2 regions of the Curtobacterium sp. MCPF17_002 genome follow, and region 1 is predicted to be linked to the other one. Evidence: riboswitches for the same ligand, from Rfam matches in the RefSeq annotation. Region 1 holds a riboswitch; the other holds the start of a gene.
The links. Region 1 has a riboswitch for thiamine pyrophosphate ahead of DEJ28_RS05195 (ECF transporter S component). Riboswitches for the same ligand answer to the same signal wherever they lie in the genome.
Positions count from the first base shown of each region.

Region 1 (11,653 bases):
AGGACGGCCAGCACCTGGGGGTCGTCGCCCGGACGAGCGGTGTTGGCGTGGATGTACGTCCGGGTCCGCGGCCGCACGAAGGCGACGGCGTCGTCGACGACCGCCTGCCCGATCCCGGCGAGGACCGCCAGCAGGTACAGCTGGTAGAAGGCCTGGATGTGCGACAGCGGGGCGTCCCGGTACGCGGAGACGACCGACGCGTCGACCGCCACGCCGTCGAACACCGTCGTGCCGGACGCCGTGAGCCGCTGCCCGAACCCGTCCCAGTCGTCGATGCTCGTCACGCCCGGTGCGGCAGCGTCGACGGCGAACGTGACGCGCTCCCCCGAGCGGTCAGCGGCCAGGTAGATCCAGTCCGCGTAGAGCGTGCCGGTCGAGTAGAACTTGCGACCGTCGAGACGGACGCCGCCGTCGGGAGCCGGCGTCACCGTGGTGGAGATGTCGGCGAGGGTGGTGCCGGTCTGCTCCGACGTGGCGTTGCCGACGATCGCGCCGCCGACGATGCGCTCGATCCACTCGTCGCGTCCCGCCGAGTCCGGTCGGAGCAGCACGAGTTCGGTGTACCCGAAGTGTCCCCGCCAGAGGTGCGCGATGTTCGAGTCCGCCGCCGCCAGGTCCGCCACGAGGTGCGCGAGTTCCACCAGGGTCACGCCGGACCCGCCGCGGTCCTCGGGGATGCGCAGGCGTCCGAACCCTGCGTCGGCGAGGGCACGCACCTCGTCGTGCGGCAACGGCCGGTCGCCGGGGGTCCCGGATGCCAGCTCACGGGCGACGGCACCCTCGCGGATGGTCGCGAACACGGGTGCGAAGTGCGCGCGCAGGTCCGTCAGACGGTCGCGTGTGCCGGCCTGGAGGCGCGGCTCGCCCCCGGTGGTCGCGGCGCCGTCCGTCATGCGGTCACCTCCACGGCGTCCGTGACGGACGACGGGTCGGCCGACGGAACAGCGGACGGCCCGGCAGCGGACGGTCCGGCGGCCGACGGCCCGGCGGCTCCGCCGGTGAACGCGCCGCGCCAGCGCCGTGCGGGGTGTGTGTCGGGCAGCTGCGGGTGGCCGAAGAGCTTCTCGCGGAGCGTCCCCTGCCGGTACTCGGACTGCATGAGTCCGCGTTCCTGCAGGGTCGGCGCGATGTGGTCGACGAACTCCTCGTACGAGCCGGGGAGCGTCCAGTTGATGACGTTCACGCCGTCGACCCCGGCGTCCTGCCAGTCGGCGAGCGCGTCGGCGATCTGCTCGGGTGTCCCGACGACACGGGCCCGCAGCTTCGCGGACAGCCGGGCGAGGTCGGCGATGGTCGGTTCGCGGTCGCCGGCGGCCTCCCGCAACCACTGCAGGTGCGACTGTCCGGCGTGCGTCCGGACCTCGGACAGCGGCGTCGCGGGGTCGAGCGCTTCGCCGGTGTCCGGGTCGAAGCCGAGGTTCGAGTGCACCAGGAAGCCGTCGGCCGCGAGGTACTCGTCGATCTCCGCTTCCTTCGCCTTCGCCTCCGCCTCGGTGGAGCCGGTGACGAACGTCAGGCCGAGGAAGAACGCGATGTCGTCCCGCCGGCGCCCGGCGGCCTCGGCGAGGTCGCGGGTCTCACGGATGAGCTGTTCGGTGGCGTCTCGGTTCGAGGTGAGGATGAACTGGGCCTCGGCGTTCCGTGCGGCGAAGGCCCGGCCGGCCGGCGAGGACCCCGCCTGGAACAGCACCGGCGTCCGCTGCGGCGAGGGCGCGGACAGGTGCGGGCCCTGCACGTCGTACCGCTTCCCGTGGTGGTCGATCCGGTGCACCTTCGACGGGTCCGCGTAGCCGAGCACCGGGTCCTTGAGGACGGCGCCGTCCTCCCACGAGCCCTCCCACAGCTTCGCGCAGACCTCCAGGTACTCCTCGGCCCAGACGTAGCGTTCGTCGTGCTCCTCGAGTCGGTCCTGGCCGAAGTTCCGGGCCGCGCTGTCGAGGGCGCTCGTGACGACGTTCCAGCCGATCCGACCCCGGGTGATGTGGTCGAGCGTGGACACCTTCCGGGCGAAGTCGAAGGGGTGCGACTGGATCACGCTCGACGTGAAGGCGAGGCCGAGGTGCTCCGTCGACACGGCGAGCGCGGAGAGCAGCACGGACGGGTCGTTCGAGGGGATCTGCAGCCCCTCGCGGAGGTTCGTCGCGTAGTCGCCGCGGGCCGGGCCGTACGTGCCGACGACGTCCGCGAAGAACATCGCGTCGAACTTGCCCCGCTCCAGCGTCTTCGCCAGGTCGGTCCAGAGCGTCACGTCGTCGAAGTCGGACTGCCGGGCGTCGGGGTGACGCCACAGGCCGTGCTGGATGTGCGACGTCGTGTTCATGACGAAGGCCGCGAAGCGCAGCGGACGGTTCGGTCGATCGCTCATGCGCTCCATGTTCCCCGCCGTCGCGTCATCGGAGGCAGTGACGTGACCCCGCGTTACGCGCGGTGTTCCGCGACGCCCTGGAGGCGACCATGCTCCTGAGGCATGCCGACCCCGACCACCGCTGCCGCGCCTCCAGGCCGTCCCGTCGCACCGTCCACCACCGCGACCCGTCGTCGTGTCGCCCTGGCGTCCTTCGTCGGGACGACCGTCGAGTACTACGACTTCTACCTCTACGCGACCGCGTCGGCCCTCGTCTTCGCGCCCACCTTCTTCCCGTCCGTGACGCCGGCCGTCGGCGTCATCGCGTCGTTCGCGACCTACGGTGTCGGCTTCGTCGCCCGGCCGCTCGGCGGGGTCATCGCCGGCCACCTCGGTGACCGGATCGGACGGAAGAAGCTCCTGGTCGCGTCGCTCGTGCTGATGGGCATCGCGTCGACACTCATCGGTGTGGTCCCGTCCGCGGCGACCATCGGTGTCGGCGCCGTCGTCGCGCTCGTGTTCCTGCGGCTGCTGCAGGGCGTCGCCGCCGGCGCGGAGTGGGGCGGGTCGGCGCTGCTGTCGGTCGAGCACGCGCCCGCACGGCACCGGGGCCTGTTCGGGGCGTTCACGCAGATGGGGTCGGCGGGTGGGATGCTCCTCGCGACCGGCGTGTTCACGCTCGTGCGGACGCTGCTCGGCAACGAGGCGTTCCTGGCGTGGGGCTGGCGGCTGCCGTTCCTGTTCTCCGCCGTGATCGTCGCCGTCGGGCTCGTGATCCGGCTCGGCGTGCAGGACGCGCCGGTGTTCCAGGAGCTGCGCGATTCCGGTCGGGTCGAGCGGTACCCGGTGTGGCAGGCGATCCGGCAGCACCCGCGATCGATCCTCGTGACGGCCGGGCTGCGGCTCGTGCAGCCGGCGCTGTACTCGATCCTGACGACGTACTCGCTGACGTACCTCGGCACCGTGCGAGGTCCGTCGGGGTCCTCGGCCGGGCTCCAGGCCGTGCTCGTGATCTCCGCCGTGTCGCTCGTGTCGACGCCGTTCTGGGGCTGGCTGTCCGACCGGGTGGGGCGGCGCGTGCTGACGATCTGGTCCGCGGTCGGGATCGCCGTGCTCATCTGGCCGTTCTTCGCGTTCCTCGACGCCGGGCCCCTCGTGCTGCTGCCGCTCGTGGCGCTCGTCGGGATGTCGGTGTTCCACGACAGCATCTACGGGCCGCAGGCGGCGTGGTTCGCGGAGCAGTTCCCGACCGGCCGGCGCTACTCGGGGATGTCGCTCGGGTACCAGATCGGGTCGATCTTCTCCGTCGGGCTCACTCCGCTGCTCGCGGCCGTGTTCGTGGAGGTGGGCGGGGGCTCGCCGTGGATCCTGTGCGCGTACCTCGGGGTGTACGCGGTGCTGAGCATCGTCGCAGCGGTGTTCGCGGTCGATCCGGTGGCGGATGCGCGGCGGGCGGCGCGGGGCAGGGGTGCCGGCGCGGGCGCTGGTGCGGCGGGCGCGGGCGCGGCGGGCTGACGTTTCGCGCTGGGCGACAGTTCTCGCCTTCCGGAGGCCGTGAGGTGTCGCTGAGCGCGAATCCTCGATGCTCGCCGCCGGCCTGCGGCGCGGGCCGCCGGCCGCCGCGGGGTGCGGGCCGCCGCGGTGCTGCGGCGTCTACGTCCGCAGGACCAGGTCGGCCAGGCCTGCCGGGTGCTCGGCAGCGATGAACGCCGCCTCCTGAGCGGCCCAGCGCTCCCACTCGCGCGCGAACACCTCGCCGTCCCGCCCGATCGCCCGCTGCCACCGAGTGTCGTCGTCGGCCTCGAGCCAGACCCGGAGGGACGCCAGCGCCGCCGAGGCCCGTGACAGCGCGCCGCACCCCTCGATCACGATCGGGGCGTCGGGGTCGAGCGGGACCCAGTCGGTCGGTGCGGAGGTCGTCCAGTCCCACCGCCGGTACCCGCTCGGGCCGCCGAGGACGTCGGTGACCACGGCCTCCGCGGCGGCGCGGAGGCCGTCCCACCCCGGGTAGAGGTCGTCGAGGTGCACGAGCTGCGCTCCGAGCCGGTCGGCGACGGCGTTCCCGAGGGTCGTCTTCCCCGTGCCGGACCGTCCGTCGACGAGCACCACGAGCCGATCCGCGCCCTCGCGCGCCGCGACTTCGTCGAGACACCGCACGACGTCGTGCCCGGCCTGCTCAGGCACGCCACGTCCCCGCGATCACCGCGGCCACGATCGACACGACCCCGATGCCGACGAGCACCGCGACCATCGCCCACTCCGGCCCCGCGAACCGCGCGGTCCGTGCCCAGGTCCTCCGTCCGGGAGCCCCGAACCCCCGCGACTCCATCGCCACCGCCAAGGTCGTCGCCCGCCGCAGCGCCAGCACGAGCAACGCGAACGCCATCGATGCGCCCCGTCGCAGCCGTCCGGTGTCCGCGACGCCACGTGCGCGTCTGGCCATCCCGAGCTGCCGCCAGTCGTCGCCGAGCAGGGTCATCATCCGGAGTGCGGCGAGCGCCCCGAGCACGAACCGTGCCGGCAGCCGCAGCAGCTGCGCGAGTCCGTCGGCCAGGTCGGTCGGGTCCACGCGGATGAACAACGCGACCGCGGGGATCCCCACCGCGAGCACGCGCAGCGCGGTCGCGAGGGCGAGCGTCAACGACCCGTCGGTCACGTGGGCGAACCCGAAGTCGAACCACTCCCGCCCGGAGGGCCGCCCGTACAACGCGATGCTCAACGCCGTCAGCGGCACCGCGACGAGCACGGGCGACGTCCGCAGCAGCAGGGTGCGCGGCGGCACGCGGAGGAACGGGAGGAGCAGGACCTCCAGCACCAACGCGACGGCGGCCGAGACCACGTCGAGGCTCAGGACGAGACACACTCCGAGCGCCATCACGCCCAGCAGCGAGGCGACCGGTTGCACCCCCCGCACACCGTGCGGTACCGAGACGGGTCCGGTCCCCCGGCCTGGAGGCGCGGATCGCCCCCGCGGGTCCGCCGACGTCCCCGGGGCGGTCACCGTTCCACCTCCGTGGTCGCATCGGGCAGGACGGGTGCGGTCGCTGCCCCCGCGTCCGCCGGGGTGTGCGTGACGGGAGCCGCGCCCGTGGTGCCGAGGACGACCTCGTCGGCGTCGAGCGCCCGCACGAGGTCCTGGTCGTGCGTGATCGCGACGATCGCGGTCCCGGCGTCGGCGAGCGCCCCGAGCCGGTCGACCACGGCCTGCCAGGTCGCACGGTCCTGCCCGGAGGTCGGTTCGTCGAGCACGACCACCGGCGGCCGCGAGGCGATCACGGTCCCGATCGCGAGTCGCCGCTGCTCCCCGCCGGACAGGGTGAAGGGGTTGGCGTCCGCGAGGTGCGCGAGGCCGAACGTCACGAGGAGGTCCTCGACCCGCTCGTCGACGTCGGGCAGGCCGAGGGCGTGCGGGCCGACGGCGAGCTCCTCGCGGACGGTGCGGGCGACGAACTGGTGCTCGGGGTCCTGGAACACGGTGCCGATGCGGGCGGCCAGCTGCCGGCTCGTCCACGCTGCCGGGAGGTCCCCGATGCCGTCGGCCAGCGCGGGCGTGGCCTGGAGCGTACCGTCGGCGGGGCGGAGGAGTCCGGCGAGCGTGAGGCCGAGCGTGGACTTGCCGACGCCGTTCGGACCCGTGACGGCGAGCACCCGGCCGGCCCGGACCTCGAGGTCGATCCCGCTGCCCACCCGATGGCGCTTCCCCCGCGCGGTCCCGAGCGCTCGCGCCTCGAGCAGCACGCCCCCGCTCCCCGCCCCGCCCGCCCGCTCGTCCGCCCCTTCGCCGACCCCCTCGCCCGCCCCCTCGTCGAGCGGGCGAAATGCCGCGGTCTCCCGATCGGAGGACCCGGGTATTTCGCCCGCTCGACCAGGCGAGCGGAGCGCACGGCCGAGCGGGCGAAATACCGCGGTCACCCGAACGGATGACCCGGGCATTTCGCCCGCTCGACCAGGCGAGCGGAGCGCACGGTCGAGCGGGCGAAATGCCACGGTCTCCCGAACGGAGGACCCGGGCATTTCGCCCGCTCGACCAGGCGAGCGGAGCGCCCGGGCGGAACCCCGAGCGGGCTCGGAGCCGGGCACCCACACGCCAGCGGCCGTCAACCTCGCACCGTGCGAGGTGAGCACCTCGTCCGGAGCACCGTCGGCCACGACTCCCCCGGCCGGCTCGACCAGTACCAGCCGGTCGACCAGGTCGAGCCACGTGCCGATCCGGTGCTCCACGACGAGCAGGGTCGCCCCGGTCTCGTCGAGGAGCGCGCGGACGGCATCGTGCACCTGCGACACCCCGGACGGGTCGAGGTTCGCGCAGGGCTCGTCGAGCACGATCGCTCCCGGCCGCATCGCGAGCACGCCGGCCAGGGCCAGCCGCTGCCGCTGCCCGCCGGAGAGCATCGTGGTCGACCGGTCGAGCGCCAGGTCGAGCCCGACGACGTCGAGTGCCGCCTGCACCCGTTCCCAGATCTCGGCGCGCGGGACGCCGGCGTTCTCGCACCCGAACGCCACGTCGTCACCGACGCGCGACATCACCGTGTGGGCCTCGGGGTCCTGCATGACGAGGCCGACTCGCCCGCGGACCGCGCGGGGGTCGGCGCCGTCGACCAGGACCGAGCCCTGCACCGAGGCAGCGGTGTCGTCGGTGTCGTCGGGTTCGTCGGGCAGCACGGCGGCGACGGCCCGCAGGAGCGTGGACTTGCCCGCTCCGGACGGGCCGACGATCGCGACGCGCTCGCCGGGTTCGACGGTCAGGTCGACGCCGCGGACCGCCCACGCCTCACGCTCGGCGTACCGCCAACCCCAGTCGCGGAAGACGATCTGCGCAGGGCCCGCGGTGCCCACGGCACCACGGGCATCCCCGGTGGTCACGCGACGGCGCGGGTCCCGCGCCTGGAGTGTTCACGGCCGGCGGCGAACGAGGACAGCACCCCGGTTGCGGCGAGCGCCCGCACGACGAGCCACGAGCCGAGGCCGGCGATCAGCGCGCCGGAGACGACCCCGGACACCACGTAGGCGGCCTTGAAGCCGGCGTCGAGCCCCGGGTACCAGAGCACGGTGTCGTTGATGCCCATCGCCAGCCCGGCCGCGGCACCGGCGAGCACGACGACCGGCAGGCGGTACACGCGGTACAGGAAGAGCGCGAGGACGATCTCGGCGCCGAGGCCCTGGACGAGCCCGGCCTCGAGCGTGAGCCATCCCCACTGGGTGCCGAGGAGTGCCTCGACCGAGGCCGCGACCATCTCGGCGTAGAGCGCGGCTCCGGGCTTCCGCACGATGATCGCCACGACGGGGCCGGCGAGCAGCCACACCCCACCGAAGAGCGCCTGCGTGCCGGGCAGCACGAGCGTCATCACGGCGCTGAGCGGCTCGTACCCGAACTCCCAGACCTTGAAGACGACCCCGATCGCGACGGCGAGGACGCTGGCGACGACGATGTCGACGACCCGCCAGCGGAGCGATCGCGTGACGGTGGACGGTACTGCTGGTGACGTGCGTACGGACATGGTCCTGGACTCCTCCCTGCGCCGGCATGATCCGGATCAGGTTCGACGGTCGGAGCGCGACTCGCTCCCTCTCAGCCCGGCGATCCCGGACTCCCGTGTGTGTCCCGTCAGTCTAGACGCGGCTGCGGCCGCGTGTCGGACGGTGACCGGTTGACGGCCTGGAGGCGCGTGACGGGGCCGCCACGCGCCTCCAGGCCGTCAGTTGGTCACTTCTTGAGCGCGCGGACCAGCTTGCGCAGGACGGTTCCGGTCACCCAGATGACGGGGATGCTGACCGCCATCAAGGAGATGAGGTTCGGCTCGAACTCGAGGTCCTTGCCCGGCCGGCGCACGTACGCGCCGATCGGGATCGAGGCGGCACCGCCGCCACCGCCACCGTTGTCGTCGCCGTCCCCGCCGCCTCCGAAGCCGAACCAGGCGAGGGACACCGGGATGAGGGTCTGGTCGCCGACCTCGACCGGCTCCCCGTAGTTGGTGGACACGCCCACGGGGCGCACCTTGTCTGCGATCTGCGTGACGATGTTGGCCATGCGCCGGAGGCTACTCGCCGGTTCCTCCACAGGCTGCGCCGCGCGGGAACCGTCCACGGCTGGGGCTTGTCTGCGGACGCGGACGGCCCCCGCCGATATCTTGGCGGCACCCACACCTGGAGGACTGCTTGCACACCTGGCCCGGCAACCCGTACCCGCTCGGGGCGACCTACGACGGAAGCGGCACGAACTTCGCGCTCTTCAGCGAGGTCGCCGAGCGCGTCGAACTCTGTCTCTTCGACGACGACGGCAACGAGACCTGCGTCCCCCTGCTCGAGGTGGACGCGTACGTCTGGCACGCATACCTCCCGAACGTCGGCCCCGGACAGCAGTACGGCTTCCGCGTCCACGGTCCGTACGACCCCACGAAGGGGCTCCGCACGAACCCGGCGAAGCTGCTGCTCGACCCGTACGCCAAGGCGACCAGCGGGGACATCGACTGGGACCAGTCGCTGTTCTCGTACACGTTCGGCGACCCCGACTCGACCAACGACGAGGACTCCGCCTCGCACATGATGAAGGGCGTCGTCATCAACCCGTTCTTCGACTGGCAGGGAGACCGCCCACCGCGGACTCCCTACGGCGAGACGGTCATCTACGAGGCGCACGTCAAGGGCCTCACCGAGACGCACCCCGACATCCCGGACGAGCAGCGCGGCACGTACGCCGGCGTCTCGCACCCGGCCGTCATCGAGCACCTCCAGCGCCTCGGCGTGACGACGCTCGAGCTCATGCCGGTGCACCAGTTCGTGAACGACTCGACCCTGCAGGACAAGGGACTGTCGAACTACTGGGGCTACAACACCATCGGCTTCTTCGCGCCGCACTCGCACTACTCGTCGTCCGGCGACCAGGGCCAGCAGGTGCAGGAGTTCAAGACGATGGTCCGCGAGCTCCACCGCGCGGGCATCGAGGTCGTCCTCGACGTCGTCTACAACCACACGGCAGAGGGCAACCACCTCGGCCCGACCCTGTCGTTCCGCGGCATCGACAACGCGGCGTACTACCGCCTCGTCGACGACGACCAGCGGTACTACATGGACTACACCGGCACCGGCAACTCGCTCAACGTCGGACACCCGCACTCGCTGCAGCTCATCATGGACTCGCTCCGCTACTGGGTGACCGAGATGCACGTCGACGGCTTCCGCTTCGACCTCGCCGCAGCGCTCGCCCGCGAGTTCTACGAGGTCGACCGGCTGTCGGCGTTCTTCGAGCTCGTGCAGCAGGACCCGATCGTGTCCCAGGTGAAGCTCATCGCCGAGCCGTGGGACGTCGGCCCCGGTGGCTACCAGGTCGGCAACTTCCCCCCGCAGTGGTCGGAGTGGAACGGCAAGTACCGCGACACCGTCCGCGACTTCTGGCGGGGCGAGCCCTCGACGCTCGGCGAGTTCGCCTCCCGGATCTCGGGCTCGGCCGACCTGTACGAGCACGACGGCCGCACCCCCAAGGCCAGCATCAACTTCATCACCGCGCACGACGGCTTCACGCTGTACGACCTCGTCGCCTACAACGAGAAGCACAACGACGCCAACGGTGAGGACAACAACGACGGCGAGAGCCACAACCGGTCGTGGAACTCCGGGGCCGAGGGACCGACCGACGACGAGGCCGTGAACGCGCTGCGGCTCCAGCGTCGCCGGAACTTCCTCGCGACCCTGCTCCTCAGCCAGGGTGTGCCGATGATCGCGCACGGCGACGAACTCGGCCGGTCGCAGTCCGGCAACAACAACGTCTACGCGCAGGACTCCGAGCTCAGCTGGATCGACTGGGACTCCGCGGACGACGAGCTCATCCAGTTCACGGCCGACGTCGTCAAGCTCCGGCACGACCACCCGACCTTCCGTCGCACCCGGTACTTCAACGGGCGTCCGGTCCGCCGCGGCCAGGACGAACCGCTGCCCGACGTGGTGTGGCTCACCCCGGCCGGCGACGCGATGGAGCCCGAGGACTGGGACTCCGGCTTCGGCAAGAGCGTCGGCATGTACCTCAACGGCAACGGCATCCGCGGGCGCGACTCCCGTGGTGAGCGCGTGACCGACGTCGGCTTCATCACGTACTTCAACGCCCACGACGACACCGTGACGTTCACGTTGCCGCCGGAGGAGTACTCGCCGGGGTGGACCGTCCGGATCGACACCGCCGAGCCGGGTGCCCGTGACGAGGTCCTCGAGGCCGGTACGCCGCTCGACGTCCCGGCTCGGTCGATGATCGTCCTCCGCGCCGAGCCGGACCACGAGGTCACGGTGACCCCGGTCGAGGTCGAGTTCACCGAACCGATCACGCCCGCCCCGCAGAACGCGGTCACCCCGGCCAACCCGGCGGGGTCGGCGGCTCCGTCCGGCACCACGGGCGGTCAGCAGTGACCACGCGTCGAGTCCCCACCAGCACCTACCGGCTGCAGGTCACGCCCGACTTCGACCTGGCGGCCGCGCAGGACGTCGTCGACTACGTGCGTGACCTCGGCGCGGACTGGCTCTACCTGTCGCCGGTGCTGCAGGCCGAGCCGGGGTCGCAGCACGGCTACGACGTCGTCGACCACACCCACGTCGACACGGAGCGCGGCGGCGACGACGCGCTCCGTGCCCTCGCCGAGGCCGCGCACGACGTCGGTCTCGGGGTCCTCGTCGACGTGGTGCCGAACCACGTCGGCGTGGCCACCCCGGCGGCGAACCCGTGGTGGTGGTCCCTGCTCGAACTCGGGCAGGGCTCCCCCGTCGCGTGGGCGTTCGACGTCGACTGGCAAGCGGGCGACGGCAAGCTCCGTGTGCCGGTGCTCGACGACCGGCTGCTCGACGCGGTCGAGCTGCGGGACGGCCGGCTGTACCTCGGTGACACCGCCTACCCGACCGCGCCCGGAACCGTGCAGGACGGCGACACGGTCGAGGCAGTGCACGCCCGGCAGCACTACGAGTTCGTGCACTGGAAGCGCGCCGACCACGAGCTGAACTACCGCCGGTTCTTCGCGGTGAACACGCTCGCGGCGATCCGGGTCGAGGAACCCGAGGTCTTCGCCGCGTCCCACGCGACGATCGGCTCCTGGTTCCGCGACGGACTGGTCGACGGTCTCCGCATCGACCACCCGGACGGTCTGTACGACCCGGCAGGGTACCTGCAGGACCTCGCCGGGCTGACCGGCGGCGCGTACACCCTCGTCGAGAAGATCCTCGAGCCGGGCGAAGCGCTGCCGTCGAGCTGGCCGGTGGACGGCACGACCGGGTACGACGCCCTCGGCGTGTTCGACCGGGTGTTCGTCGACCCCGCCGGCGAACGGACCCTCA
Region 1 covers NZ_CP126251.1:1,083,444-1,095,096, reverse strand. The annotation lists gene DEJ28_RS05225 (acyl-CoA dehydrogenase family protein) at 1-893, opposite strand, end outside; gene DEJ28_RS05220 (LLM class flavin-dependent oxidoreductase) at 890-2,365, opposite strand; gene DEJ28_RS05215 (MFS transporter) at 2,468-3,859, shown strand; gene DEJ28_RS05210 (nucleoside/nucleotide kinase family protein) at 3,998-4,528, opposite strand; gene DEJ28_RS05205 (energy-coupling factor transporter transmembrane component T family protein) at 4,521-5,249, opposite strand; gene DEJ28_RS05200 (ABC transporter ATP-binding protein) at 5,342-7,207, opposite strand; gene DEJ28_RS05195 (ECF transporter S component) at 7,204-7,842, opposite strand; TPP riboswitch at 7,839-7,948, opposite strand; gene DEJ28_RS05190 (hypothetical protein) at 8,049-8,372, opposite strand; gene glgX (glycogen debranching protein GlgX) at 8,501-10,738, shown strand; gene treY (malto-oligosyltrehalose synthase) at 10,735-11,653, shown strand, end outside.

Region 2 (11,653 bases), 390 kb from region 1:
CTCGCGCTGCCGGACCTGCCCGCCGTCGACTACGTCCTCATCGCGAACCCGACGGTGCAGCGGGAACCGATCGACGCCCTGACGAACGCGATCCTGTCGCGCGGGGTCGTCCGCGCGGTCTGAGCGCTCGACGCGCAGGCGCGCGGGTCCGCGGGGCCGCGGGGCCGCGGGGCCGCGCGCTACGGGGCGAGCGTCGGCGTCGTGCCCGTGCCCGTGAGGTCGGGGAGCGTCACGCCCGCCATCGGCAGCAGCGCCGCGGCGACCGCCCAGAGGAGCCCGAGCATGCCGACACCGCCGAGCACCGCACCGAGCAGCGCGATCGGCCGCTGCCAGGTGGTCGCGGCGTTCCGCAGCGTCACGATCGAGAGCAGGAGCGCGATCACGCCGAGCGCCAGGCCGACGCCGTGCACGGTCGCGGGAGCGGTGAACCACCACGCCGCGAGTCCGAGCGTGGCCAGTCCGGCGACCGCGCCGAGCAGAGCGCCGGGGGTCGCGCCGACGGCCGGCCGACGCGCGGGTCCGTCGGTCGCGTCCGGTGCAGCGGTGTCGGTCGTGTCCGGTCCGGCCTGGAGGCGCGGCTCGGCCCCGGCGGGTCCGCTCGCCCCGGTGGGCGGTGCGGTCACGGTCGCCGTGGCCCGGCCGGCGGTGTTCTGTGTCGTCGCCGGGTTGGTCACGTGCCCGGGAGCGGGTGCCGAGGTCGGTGCTGAGGTCGGTGCGGCGGTCGTCGCAGGGGCCGGCGGCGCGATCACCGCGTCGAACGAGCGGGTCGGCACCGAGGTCGGGGCCGGCGCACTGGACACCGGCGCACCGGAGACGGGCGCACTCGATGCGAGCGTGCCCGCGGCGGGGCGCTGGTGCGCGAAGCGGGCGGGGGTGCGGTAGCCGATCGGCCCGACGGGTTCGGGTTCGGTGCCCTCGACGACGACGTGCTCGAGGCCGGGCACGGAGAAGCGGGGCTGTCCGACGACGGGGACCGCGGGCGTGAGCGGTGCCCGGGGCGCGGCGTCGATCGGCGAGACCGGCGCCGGAGCGGCCAGTGCCCGGTCGAACGGCACCGTGTGGACGGCCGGCGAGGTCGGAGCCGGCGGCAGGAGGTCCTCCTGCGGCGGGTAGTCCGGGACGACGACGTCCTCCGCGAGGAGTGCGGGCGCGGACTGCGGAGCCGGGAACGTGCGCTCGGAGCCGACCGCGCCGGAGACGGGGGCCGACGTGGCGGAGGTGGGGCGCGCCTCCAGGCCGGGGTCCGACACGCGGTCCGCAGCAGGCGCGCCGGACGCACCCTCAGGGGGAGCCGTGACCCAGGCGGGGACCGCGCGACGCGGTCGTTCCTCGTCAGGTAGGCGATGCGATGCCACTCCGGCACTCCCTCCGTAGGCTGATCCATCGTCAGTTCTAACGGCAACCGGTGCCGATGGCGCAGCCCCAGTTCCGGGGTCGCCGGTACGGTCGGAGCATGACCGGAATCGAACACCGCCCGCTCGGCCCCTCGGGGCTCGTCGTCTCCACCGTCGGCATCGGCTGCAACAACTTCGGCCGACCCGGCACGCTGACCGAGTCGCAGGAGGGGACGGACGCCGTCGTCAACGCTGCCCTCGACGCCGGCGTCACCCTCTTCGACACCGCCGACGTCTACGGCGGCACACCCGGCCTGTCCGAGGAGATGCTCGGCAAGTCCATCGCCGGCCGCCGTGACGAGATCGTCCTGGCGACGAAGTTCGGCATGGACATGCGGGGCGCGAACGGGCCGGACTGGGGCGTTCGTGGCTCCCGGCGGTACGTGCGGCTCGCCGTCGAGTCGTCGCTGAAGCGCCTCGGGACCGACTGGATCGACCTCTACCAGATGCACGCGCCGGACGACGTGACCTCGATCGAGGAGACCCTCTCCGTGCTCGACGACCTCGTCCGCGAGGGCAAGATCCGCTACATCGGGCACTCGAACTTCGCCGGGTGGCAGATCGCCGAGGCGGAGCTCACCGCCTCGATCGCCGGCACCACCGCGTTCGTGTCCGCGCAGAACGAGTACAGCCCGCTCGCACGCGGCGTCGAGGACGAGGTCCTGCCCGCCGTGCGCGCCTACGCCCTCGGGTTCCTGCCGTACTTCCCGCTCTACAACGGCCTGCTCACCGGCAAGTACACGAAGTCCGGCGGGCCCGCCGACGGCCGCCTCACGAAGGCGAAGCCGCAGGTCCTCGCGGACGCGCCGTGGGCCGTCGTCGAGGAGTTCCAGCGCTTCTGCGACGAGCGCGAGGTCACGATGCTGCAGGCCACCTTCGCGTGGTTGCTCGCGCAGCCGGGGCTCTCGAGCGTCATCGCCGGGGCGACGAAGCCGGAGCAGATCGTGCAGAACGCCGAGGCGGGCACGGCCTGGGCGCCGTCCGAGGACGACATCGCCGAGATGACGGTGATCTTCGACGGCGCGTGAGCGCGTGCGCGGGGGCGGCCGCGCGGCGTTGTTTCTCGTTCAGCGACAGTTCACGGCGTCTGGCGCGCGTGAACTGTCGCTGAGTGCGAAATCTCGGCGGGGCCGCGGCAGCGCCGGCCGCCCCTGCGGCTACGCGCGGACGCGCTCGGCCTCGGCGAGGGCGGCGCGCAGCTCGTCGGCCGTCAGGCGCGGCCCGTAGCCGGGGGTGTCCCGCTGGATGCGCCAGCCCTCCGCGAGGGGCCCGGCGTCGACGACGTCGAACCCGAACTGGTCGATGAGGTCCGTGGCGACCTGCTTCGCCTCGGCGTCGTCGCCCGCCACGACGAGCGCGCGACGACCGGGGGTACCGGCCGGGGTCGCGTGGCCGGTGAGGTCGGCTGCCCCGATGTGGTTGAACGCCTTGACGACCCGGGCTCCGGGCAGGTGGTCCTGCAGCAGCTCGGCCGTCGTGGTGGTCTCGTCGTCGAGCGCGGCGATGTGGCCGTCGCGCTGGGGGTAGTAGTTGTTCGTGTCGATGACGACCTTGCCGACGAGGGGTTCGACGGGGATCGTCTCGATCGCGGCGAGCGGGGTCGTCACGACGACGATCTCCCCGGCGGCCGCCGCCTCGTCCCGCGTTGCCGCACGAGCCGAGCCGCCAGCAGAGCCGTCGGCAGCGCCGAGACCGTTGAGCTCCTCCGCCAACGCGGTCAGGGTCTCCGGCCCGCGTGAGTTCGCGATCACCACGTGGTGACCGTGCCGCACTGCGAGCCGTGCGAGCTGGGATCCGATGTTGCCTGCGCCGATGATGCCGATGGTCGTCATGCTCGGCTGCAACGCGATGGTGCAGAACGCATTCCCGAGCGGCGCTCGGCGTCCGCGCGGTGCATGATGGCCGCATGGACCACGAGTTCCGCGACGAGGCAGAGCAGGACCGCTACGCGATGTACGTCGGCGGAGAACTCGTCAGCGTCCTCGACTACCGCGAGAACGGCGACGCGATCGCGTTCCCGCACACGTACACGGTCCCGAAGCACCGCGGGCACGGCTACGCGGCCGAGCTCGTCGACTTCGCGGTCGCCGACGTGGAGGCGAACTCCACGAAGCGCGTCGTCCCGATGTGCTGGTTCGTCGGCAAGTGGTTCGATGAACACCCTGACAAGGCAGACCTGCTCAGCCGCGGCGCTGCGGACTGAGCCCGACCGGAAGGCCCCACCCATGCCGTCGATCACCCCGTTCCTCTGGTACGACGACCAGGCCGAGACGGCCGCCGAGTTCTACGTCGCGCTGTTCCCCGACAGCCGGATCGACAGCGTGGCGAAGACGCCGGACGGGAAGGCCCTCGTCGTGGAGTTCACGCTCCTGGGTCAGCCCTACCGTGCGATGAACGGCGGCCCGGGCCACGAGCACACCGACGCGGTGTCGTTCCAGGTCGACGTCGACACGCAGGAGGAACTCGACCGCATCTGGGACGCCCTCCTCGCCGACGGCGGCCGGGAGAGCATGTGCGGGTGGCTGTTCGACCGCTGGGGCGTGGCGTGGCAGGTGACCCCGTCGATGATGGGCGAGCTGATGACCGGCTCCGGCGACCCCGAGGCGAACGCCCGCGTCTTCCAGGCCATGATGCAGATGACCAAGCTCGACATCCCCGCGCTGCAGGCCGCAGCGGCGGGTCGCTGAACCGGCCCGAACCCTACCCGCCGGTATGGTTGCCGGACCGATCACCGCCGGCCGGTGCCGGCACAGACAGGCTGGAGTCACCCGATGAGCGAGCCGAGGCTCGATGTCCGCAACAGCGACATCGGGCGTGCGTACACGGAACTGGCCCGCATCACCCGACGTGCGAGCATCCGGGCGCGTGGTTCGGAGTCGATCCTGAGCGTCGTCGACCAGTCCCTCGTCGACTTCGTCGTGCAGCACCGGGGCTGCATGGCCATCGACATCGCCCGGTACCTGCGGCTCAACCGCTCCACGATCTCGCGGCAGCTGTCCGGACTGCTCGCCGCCGGGCTCATCCGGACGACCGACGGTGGCTCCGGCAACGCGAAGCCGCTCGAGGCCACCGACGACGGCCGTGCCGCGCTGGACCGGTCCGTGCAGCTGCACCGTGACGCCCTCGACGAGCGGCTCGCCAGCTGGTCGGACGACGACATCGCGCTGCTCGCCGGGCTCCTGGAACGCCTCGGCGCCGCGGACGAGGCGGGCCTCCCGGTCCCCGGCCGCACCGAACCGTGACCACCTCGTTCGTCCTGCTGTCCGACACCCACCTGCCGAAGCGGGCGAAGGACCTTCCCGCGGCCCTGTGGGAGGACATCGACGCCGCCGACCTCGTGGTGCACGCCGGCGACTGGGTGGACCTCGCCACGCTCGACGCGATCGAGGCCCGAGCGCGCCGCTTCGAGGGGGTCCGCGGCAACAACGACGGCCCCGAGTTCGACGACCGGTTGCGCCTCGTCGCACGCTTCACCGTCGAGGGCCTCCGCTTCGCGCTCGTGCACGAGACCGGGGCCGCGACCGGCCGGGAACGTCGCACGACCGCGGAGTACCCGGACACCGACGTGCTCGTCTTCGGCCACTCGCACATCCCCTGGGACACCGTGACACCGTCGGGGCTGCGGCTGCTCAACCCCGGTTCGCCGACCGATCGCCGCCGCCAGCCGGATCACACGTGGATGCGCGGCGCAGTCGACGGCACCTCGCTGTCCGTCGAACTGGTCCGCCTGTCCCCGCCGTCCCGCTGACGGGAGGGGGGATGGCTGACGCGAGGGGGGGGGAGATGATCGCTGACGCGCCCACCCACCGGCCTGGAGGCGCGGTGCCGGCCCGCACCGCGCCTCCAGTCCGTCATCGCTCGCCTTCCGGGCGTCAGCCGGCCTCCGTCGGCATCCGGAAGAACGCCAGTTCCCACGCCGCCGAGCGGCGGAACGCCCGCGCCATCCGGCCGCGCTCCGCGGGCGTCGCCGCGGCCGCGAGCCGGTCGACCCGGGTCGTCGCGGTCGCCGAGGCCGCCGCGAAGCCGGGGTCCCCGTACGCGCCGATCCAGTCGGCGAAGGGGTGTCCCGGCGGCGTGACCCCGAGCTGCGTCCCGACCCAGGCGTAGACCCGGAAGCAGGGCAGCACCGCCGCCGCGAGGACCGCCGCCGAACCGGAGTCCGCCGCCTCCTGCAGGTGCGCGAGGTACCCGGCGCACGTCGGGTGCACCGGGTCGTCGGCGTGCGCGCCGGCCAGGCGGCGGTGGTGCAGGTCGCGCGCCTCGTCCGCGCAGCCCGCCGCCGATGCTGCCCAGAACGCGGCGGCGTCACCGGTGGACCACGAGGCGAGGGTCGACAGGTGCCGCTCGTACGCGCGGAGGTAGTGCACGTCCTGCGCGAGGTAGGACTCGAACACCGCGGTGTCGAGCGTGCCGTCGCGAAGGCCGACCAGGAAGGTGCAGTCGATCGTCTCCTGCAGCACCTCGGCGACGTCGTCCCACCACCGGTCCGTCCACGAGGACGCGGGCAGCGCGTCACGGGTGACGGCTCCGTGGTCGATCGGTCCGTTGCCGCCGCCCACCCCGAGGGCGTCGGCACCCTCGAGCGCGCGGGTCAGCCACGCCTTCGCCCCGCCGACCGCGAGCTCCCAGTCGCCGTCGCGCGCCATGCGCGTCGCGATCGCACTCGACAACGAGCAGCCGGTGCCGTGGGTGTTCGTCGTCGCGACCCGCCGCGCCGAGAAGGTCCGGACGTGCCCGGCGGGGGACACGAGCACGTCGTCCGAGGTGTCCCCGTCGTCGTGCCCGCCCTTGGCCAGCACGAGGACGTCCCAGGTGCGGGCGACGAGGGTGGCAGCGGCGACGGTGTCGGCATGGGCGGTCGCCGGGCCGGTGCCGGTGCCGGTGTCTGAGCCTCTGCCTGCGTCTGCGGCCGGTCCTGCCAGCCCGGCGAGCACCACCAGCTCAGCGCGGTTCGGCGTCACGAGGTCGGCGAGCCCGAACAGCTCCGCCATCGCCGCCGAGGCGTCCTCGTCGAGCAACCGGTCCCCGCTCGTCGCCACCATCACGGGGTCGACGACCACCACGGGCGGCCGGTGCTCCCGGAGCCACGCGGTGACGGTCCGGACGACCTCGGCGGTGCCGAGCATCCCGACCTTCACCGCGTCGATCGTCACGTCGTCCGACACCGCGTCGAGCTGCTCCCGCAGGAACGCCACGTCGGGCACGTGCACCGACCGCACGCCGCGGGTGTTCTGCGCGACGAGGGCCGTCACGACGCCCATCCCGTACCCGTCCTGCGCGGCGATGGCCTTGAGGTCCGCTTGCAGTCCGGCGCCGCCCGTCGGGTCGGTGCCGGCGATGCTCAGGACGCGGGGGATCTGCGCCCCGGTCATGCGCGGCCACCGGTCCACGCGGCGACGTACGCCGCGGCCGCGGAACCGGGGTCGGCGGCGGCGCAGATGCCGGAGACCACGGCGACGCCCGCGGCTCCCGCGGCGCGGAGCGGGACGACGTCGTCGAGACCCACCCCGCCGATCGCCACGCACGGCACCGTGGTGTCGCGCGCGAGCCGGGCGAAGCCGTCGTGACCGAGCGCCGGCGGGTGGTCGGCCTTCGTCGTGGTGGGGTGCACGACCCCGACACCGAGCAGGTCGACCGTGCCGCGGGGGAGCCGGGCGACGGCCGCGAGGTGCTCCGGCGTGTTCGCGGTGAGCCCCACGTGCGCGTCCGGTCCGAGCAGTGCCCGCGCGGCCCCGACCGGCACGTCCGACTGCCCGAGGTGGACCCCGGCGACCCGGTGCCCGGCGTGCCGTGCGGCGAGGGCGACGTCGAGCCGGTCGTCGACCACGACGAGTGCCCGGTCGCCCACGGCGTCGGCGACCGCGGCGGTCAGCGCCAGCAGGTCCCGCGCCGAGGCCTCCTTGTCGCGCACCTGCACGATGCGGACCCCGGCGTGCACCGCGGCACGGACGACGCCCAGGACGCCGATGCCGTGCCGGTCGCAGAGCGCGCCGTCGGTGACGAGGTACACGCCGGAGTCGGTCGGCGCGGTCATGCGGTCACCCCGGCGCTCGTCCCGGCCGCCTGCGGGGCGTGCTCGACGGAGATGCGGGCCTCGCGGACGACGTCCTCGGGGGTGAGCGACGCGAGCCGGTCGAGGAACAGCGGCTGGAACGTGCCCGGGCCGCCGGCCTCGCGGGCGGCGAGCTCCGCGGCGATCGTGTGCACGGCCGTCGCGGCGACGGCAGCGGCCCCCGCGTCCTCCGGCGACACCGCCGTGAACGCGGCGACGACCGCGCCGAGCGCGCAGCCGCCCCCGGTGATCCGGGTCAGCAGTTCGGTGCCGTTCGCGACCCGCACCGTCCCGATGCCGGGGGCGACCAGCAGGTCGACGGGACCCGACACGGCCACCGCGGCCACGCGCCTCCCGGCCGGGTCGGAACCGGACACGGCGGCGACCGCAGCCTCCCGGGCGTCCTCGGTGCCCGCGGTGCTGTCGACCCCGCGACCACCGGCGGACGCGCCGAGCACGGCGAGCACCTCGGAGGCGTTGCCGCGCAGGACCGTCGGCCGGAGCGAGAGCAGGTCCCGGGCGAGCGCCGTCCGGACCGGCAGCGAACCGACCGCCACCGGGTCGACGACCCACGGCGTGCCCGCGTCCACCGCGGCCTCGGCGGCTTCGAGCGACGCGGCACGGGGTTCGGCGTGCGGTGTGCCGGTGTTCACCAGCAGGGCATCGGCGACGCGGGCGAACGGTCCCGCCTCGGTGACGACGTCGACCATCGCGGCCGAGGCACCGAGGGCGAGCAGCACGTTCGCGGTGACGTTCTGCACCACGGTGTTCGTGATGCAGTGCACCAGGGGACCCCGGGTGCGGACGGCCTCGAGGAGCGTGGCCGTGCGGTCCGCCCAGTCAGGGTCGGGCCTCGGGCCGGGTGCAGGGTCCGGTGCTCCGGCGGGTGCAGTGGGTACGGGCGCAGCAGTGCGCATGGACGATCCCTTCGCGAGTACGAGCTCGAGCAGGTTCGACGGGTGTGATCTCAGCCGCCGGTTGCGGCACCCCGTGTCTCGATCGACACCGTACACGAGCCGCTGCGACGTCTCCGGTCACATCCCGAGCGCCGTGTGGAAAGCTTGCGGTGTGCCAGACACCACGCCTCCCGGGCCGCCAGCGGGCCCCCGCGACCCCGGCGACGCCTGGGCGGTCGGTCCCGACGGCACCAAGGCGTGGGGACGCTTCGGCGCAGCCGGACTCCTCGTCGACGACGGCACCGGCCGCGTGCTCCTGCAGCACCGCGTCGAGTGGAGCCACCACGGCGGCACCTGGGGCATCCCGGGCGGAGCCCGACACCAGGGCGAGGACGCCGTGACGGGCGCGCTCCGCGAGTCCGAAGAAGAAGCGGGCGTGCCGGACGACGGCATCGACCTGCGCCACACTGCCGTGCTCGACCTCGGGTTCTGGACGTACACGACGGTGGTGGGGCGCGCCTCCAGGCCGTTCGAACCGGTGATCGCGGACCGCGAGAGCCTCGAACTCGCCTGGGTGCCCGTCGACGAGGTCGACGACCTGCCGCTGCACCCCGGGTTCGGGGCGTCCTGGCCGGCCCTGCGTGCGCAGATCGAGGTCACGCCGCACGTCGTGGTGGACGCCGCGAACGTCGTCGGCAGCGTGCCCGACGGATGGTGGAAGGACCGGGAGGGCGCGGCCGCACGGCTGCTCGCCGAGGTGTCGGCGCTCGCCGGGGTGGGGGTGCTCGCCGACGAGCTGGAGCTGCCGTTCGACCGGTGGTGGCCGCGGTGGACCGTGGTGCTCGAGGGGGATGCGCGCGGGGCTTCGCCGGCGGCGCCGTCTGCTGCTGCTGCTTCTGCTGCTGCTGCTTTGTCCGGACGGGTCGAGGTCGTGCGGGCGCCGGGGTCGGGCGACGACGCGATCGTCGATGCCGCACGCGCCGCGGTCGACGCCGGGGACGGGCCGGTCGTCGTCGTGACGGCCGATCGCGAGCTCCGTGCACGGGTCGAGGCGTTCGGCGCTGCGGTGCGCGGCCCGAGCTGGTTGCGCGACCAGCTCTCGGCGCTGCGCCCCTGACGCCGGACCCCTCGCACGGTGCGAGGCCGTTCGCGCCGGCACCCTCGCACGGTGCGAGGGCGTTCGCGTCGCGGCACCCTCGCACGGTGCGAGGCCGCTGACGCCCCGGCACCCTCGCACGGTGCGAGGGCGTTCGCCCGGTGCGAGGTTCCGTACCCGGTGCGCCGTCGTGCCTCTCGCACCGAGTACGCAACCTCGCACCACACCGCGCACCACCCGACCCCTCGCACGGTGCGACGCGCCCCACCCCTCGCACCGTGCGAGGCCCCCCTACGCCGGGATGTGCTTCCGCGACGACATTAGGATCGCCACCCACGACAGCACCCCGAGCCCGACGACGACCCACAGGATGATCGGCACCGCGACGACGTTCGCGACCGCCGCGATCACGGCCGGCGCCAGGAACCCGGCGTACGCCGTGGCGTAGAACACCCCGGTCAGCCCGGCCAGGTCGCGCGCCCCGGCGATCCGCTGCACCTCGAGCAGCGACGACACGAGCGCGAGCCCGATGCCGAGGCCGATCACCACGTTCGCGACGAGCCCGATCGCCACGGACTGCAGCTCGATCGCGACGACGACCACGGCGATGCCGACGGTCATGAGCGCCACCGCGGTGAGGAGTCCGCGGGCCGACACCAGGGACGTGATGCGCGCGGCGAGCGGCTGCACGGCGCTCGACACCCCGAGGGCGACGACCGTCGCAGCGGTGGCGAAGACGAGCCCCCACGTGCCGGTCGCCCCGGCGAGCTTCGTCGGCAGGTACCCGTACCCGATCGCGGCCGAGCCGAAGATCCACGGCGCCGCGACGAGCACCACGCGGGTGAAGCGACGGTGCCCGGCGCTCGGCACGGCGAGCTGCTTCCACCACGGTCCGGGCAGCCCACCGGTCCGGTTCGTCTCGGGGGTGCGCCAGACGACCACGGCGAAGGGGATCGCGACGCCGATGTGCACGAGGAACGGCAGCACCTCGGGGATCGGCCCCCACTGCGCGATGAGCCCGGCGACGAGGGCTCCGGACGCCGACCCGAGGGTGAACGCGAGCGAGGCCCGGCGTGCACCGGACCCGACGTCGGCGGACGGGTCGAAGCGGCCCTGCGAGAGCTCCTTCACCCAGCTGTTGCCGACCGCCATCGCGATGCCGACGGTGATGCCGGAGAACAGCCGTCCGGCCATCAGGAACCCGGCACCGAGCGGCCCGAACGCGAGCAGTCCGCTGCCGACGACGGCCGAGGCGATGCCGACGAGCATGACCGGCCGGCGTCCGTGCCGGTCGGACAGGGAGCCGGCGACGAGGAGCGCCGGCGCGAGGCCGAGCACGTAGACGCCGAGGAAGACGTTGACGAGCAGCGACGACTAGTGCGCGCGCTCCTCGTACATGAGGAGCAGCGGCGAGAACTGGTTGCCGCCCCACGAGCAGACGAACACCGCTCCCCACACCGCGACCCACGGCATGACCCGTGCGGTCGGGACGGCCAGCGACCCGGTGGTGGGGATGCTCCCCGTGCTCGCGCTCACAGCGTGCCCCGGTGCGAGGCGACGTGCGCGCTGAGCACCTCGGCGTAGCGCGCGGCGTCGCCGGCCTCGAGTGCGGCGGCGAGGGCGCGGTGGTCCTGCAGCGACGCCTCGAGCTGTGACGGCTGCAGGCGCATGAGGTGGTGTCGGAGTCGCTGCTGCCGGTCCCGCAGGGTGCGCGCGAACATCACGGCGATCGCGTTCCGCGACGCCCCGATGACCGCCCCGTGGAACTCGGCGTCCACCTCGATGAACCGGTCGACGTCACCGGTCGCGACCGCCTGTTCCTGCTCCACGAGCATGGCCTGGAGGCTCGGGGTGACGTCTGCCACGCGGCCGTCGGTCACGACGCGGGTCGCCGCGGTCGACTCGATGGCCTCCCGCATCTCGAGCACGTCGGTCGCCTCGTTCGGGGACATCGGCCGGACGACGGCGCCCTTCCGGGACTCGAGGGTGAGCAGGTCCTCGGCGGCCAGACGGAGGAACGCCTCGTGCACGGGTGTCCGGGAAACGCCGATCTCCTGGCTCAGGGCGTTCTCGCTGATCGCGGTGCCGCCCGGCAGGTCGCCGCGGATGATCGCTCGCTTGACGTGCTCGTACGCCCGGTCGGACGCGGCCTGACTGGTGATGGGAGTGCTCACGGACACCGATCCTACGCCTTGCATGCAACGGTGCATGCGGA
Region 2 covers NZ_CP126251.1:1,477,237-1,488,889, forward strand. The annotation lists gene DEJ28_RS06985 (LysR substrate-binding domain-containing protein) at 1-123, shown strand, start outside; gene DEJ28_RS06990 (hypothetical protein) at 180-1,250, opposite strand; gene DEJ28_RS06995 (aldo/keto reductase) at 1,454-2,422, shown strand; gene DEJ28_RS07000 (NADPH-dependent F420 reductase) at 2,552-3,226, opposite strand; gene DEJ28_RS07005 (GNAT family N-acetyltransferase) at 3,301-3,597, shown strand; gene DEJ28_RS07010 (VOC family protein) at 3,620-4,081, shown strand; gene DEJ28_RS07015 (MarR family winged helix-turn-helix transcriptional regulator) at 4,166-4,636, shown strand; gene DEJ28_RS07020 (metallophosphoesterase family protein) at 4,633-5,142, shown strand; gene DEJ28_RS07025 (bifunctional hydroxymethylpyrimidine kinase/phosphomethylpyrimidine kinase) at 5,267-6,766, opposite strand; gene thiE (thiamine phosphate synthase) at 6,763-7,428, opposite strand; gene thiM (hydroxyethylthiazole kinase) at 7,425-8,363, opposite strand; TPP riboswitch at 8,352-8,447, opposite strand; gene DEJ28_RS07040 (NUDIX domain-containing protein) at 8,515-9,459, shown strand; gene DEJ28_RS07045 (MFS transporter) at 9,730-10,806, opposite strand; gene DEJ28_RS07050 (hypothetical protein) at 10,813-10,974, opposite strand; gene DEJ28_RS07055 (GntR family transcriptional regulator) at 10,971-11,612, opposite strand.
Region 2: it holds a riboswitch for thiamine pyrophosphate, as region 1 does, so the genes downstream of both, thiM (hydroxyethylthiazole kinase) here and DEJ28_RS05195 (ECF transporter S component) in region 1, are expected to answer to the same signal.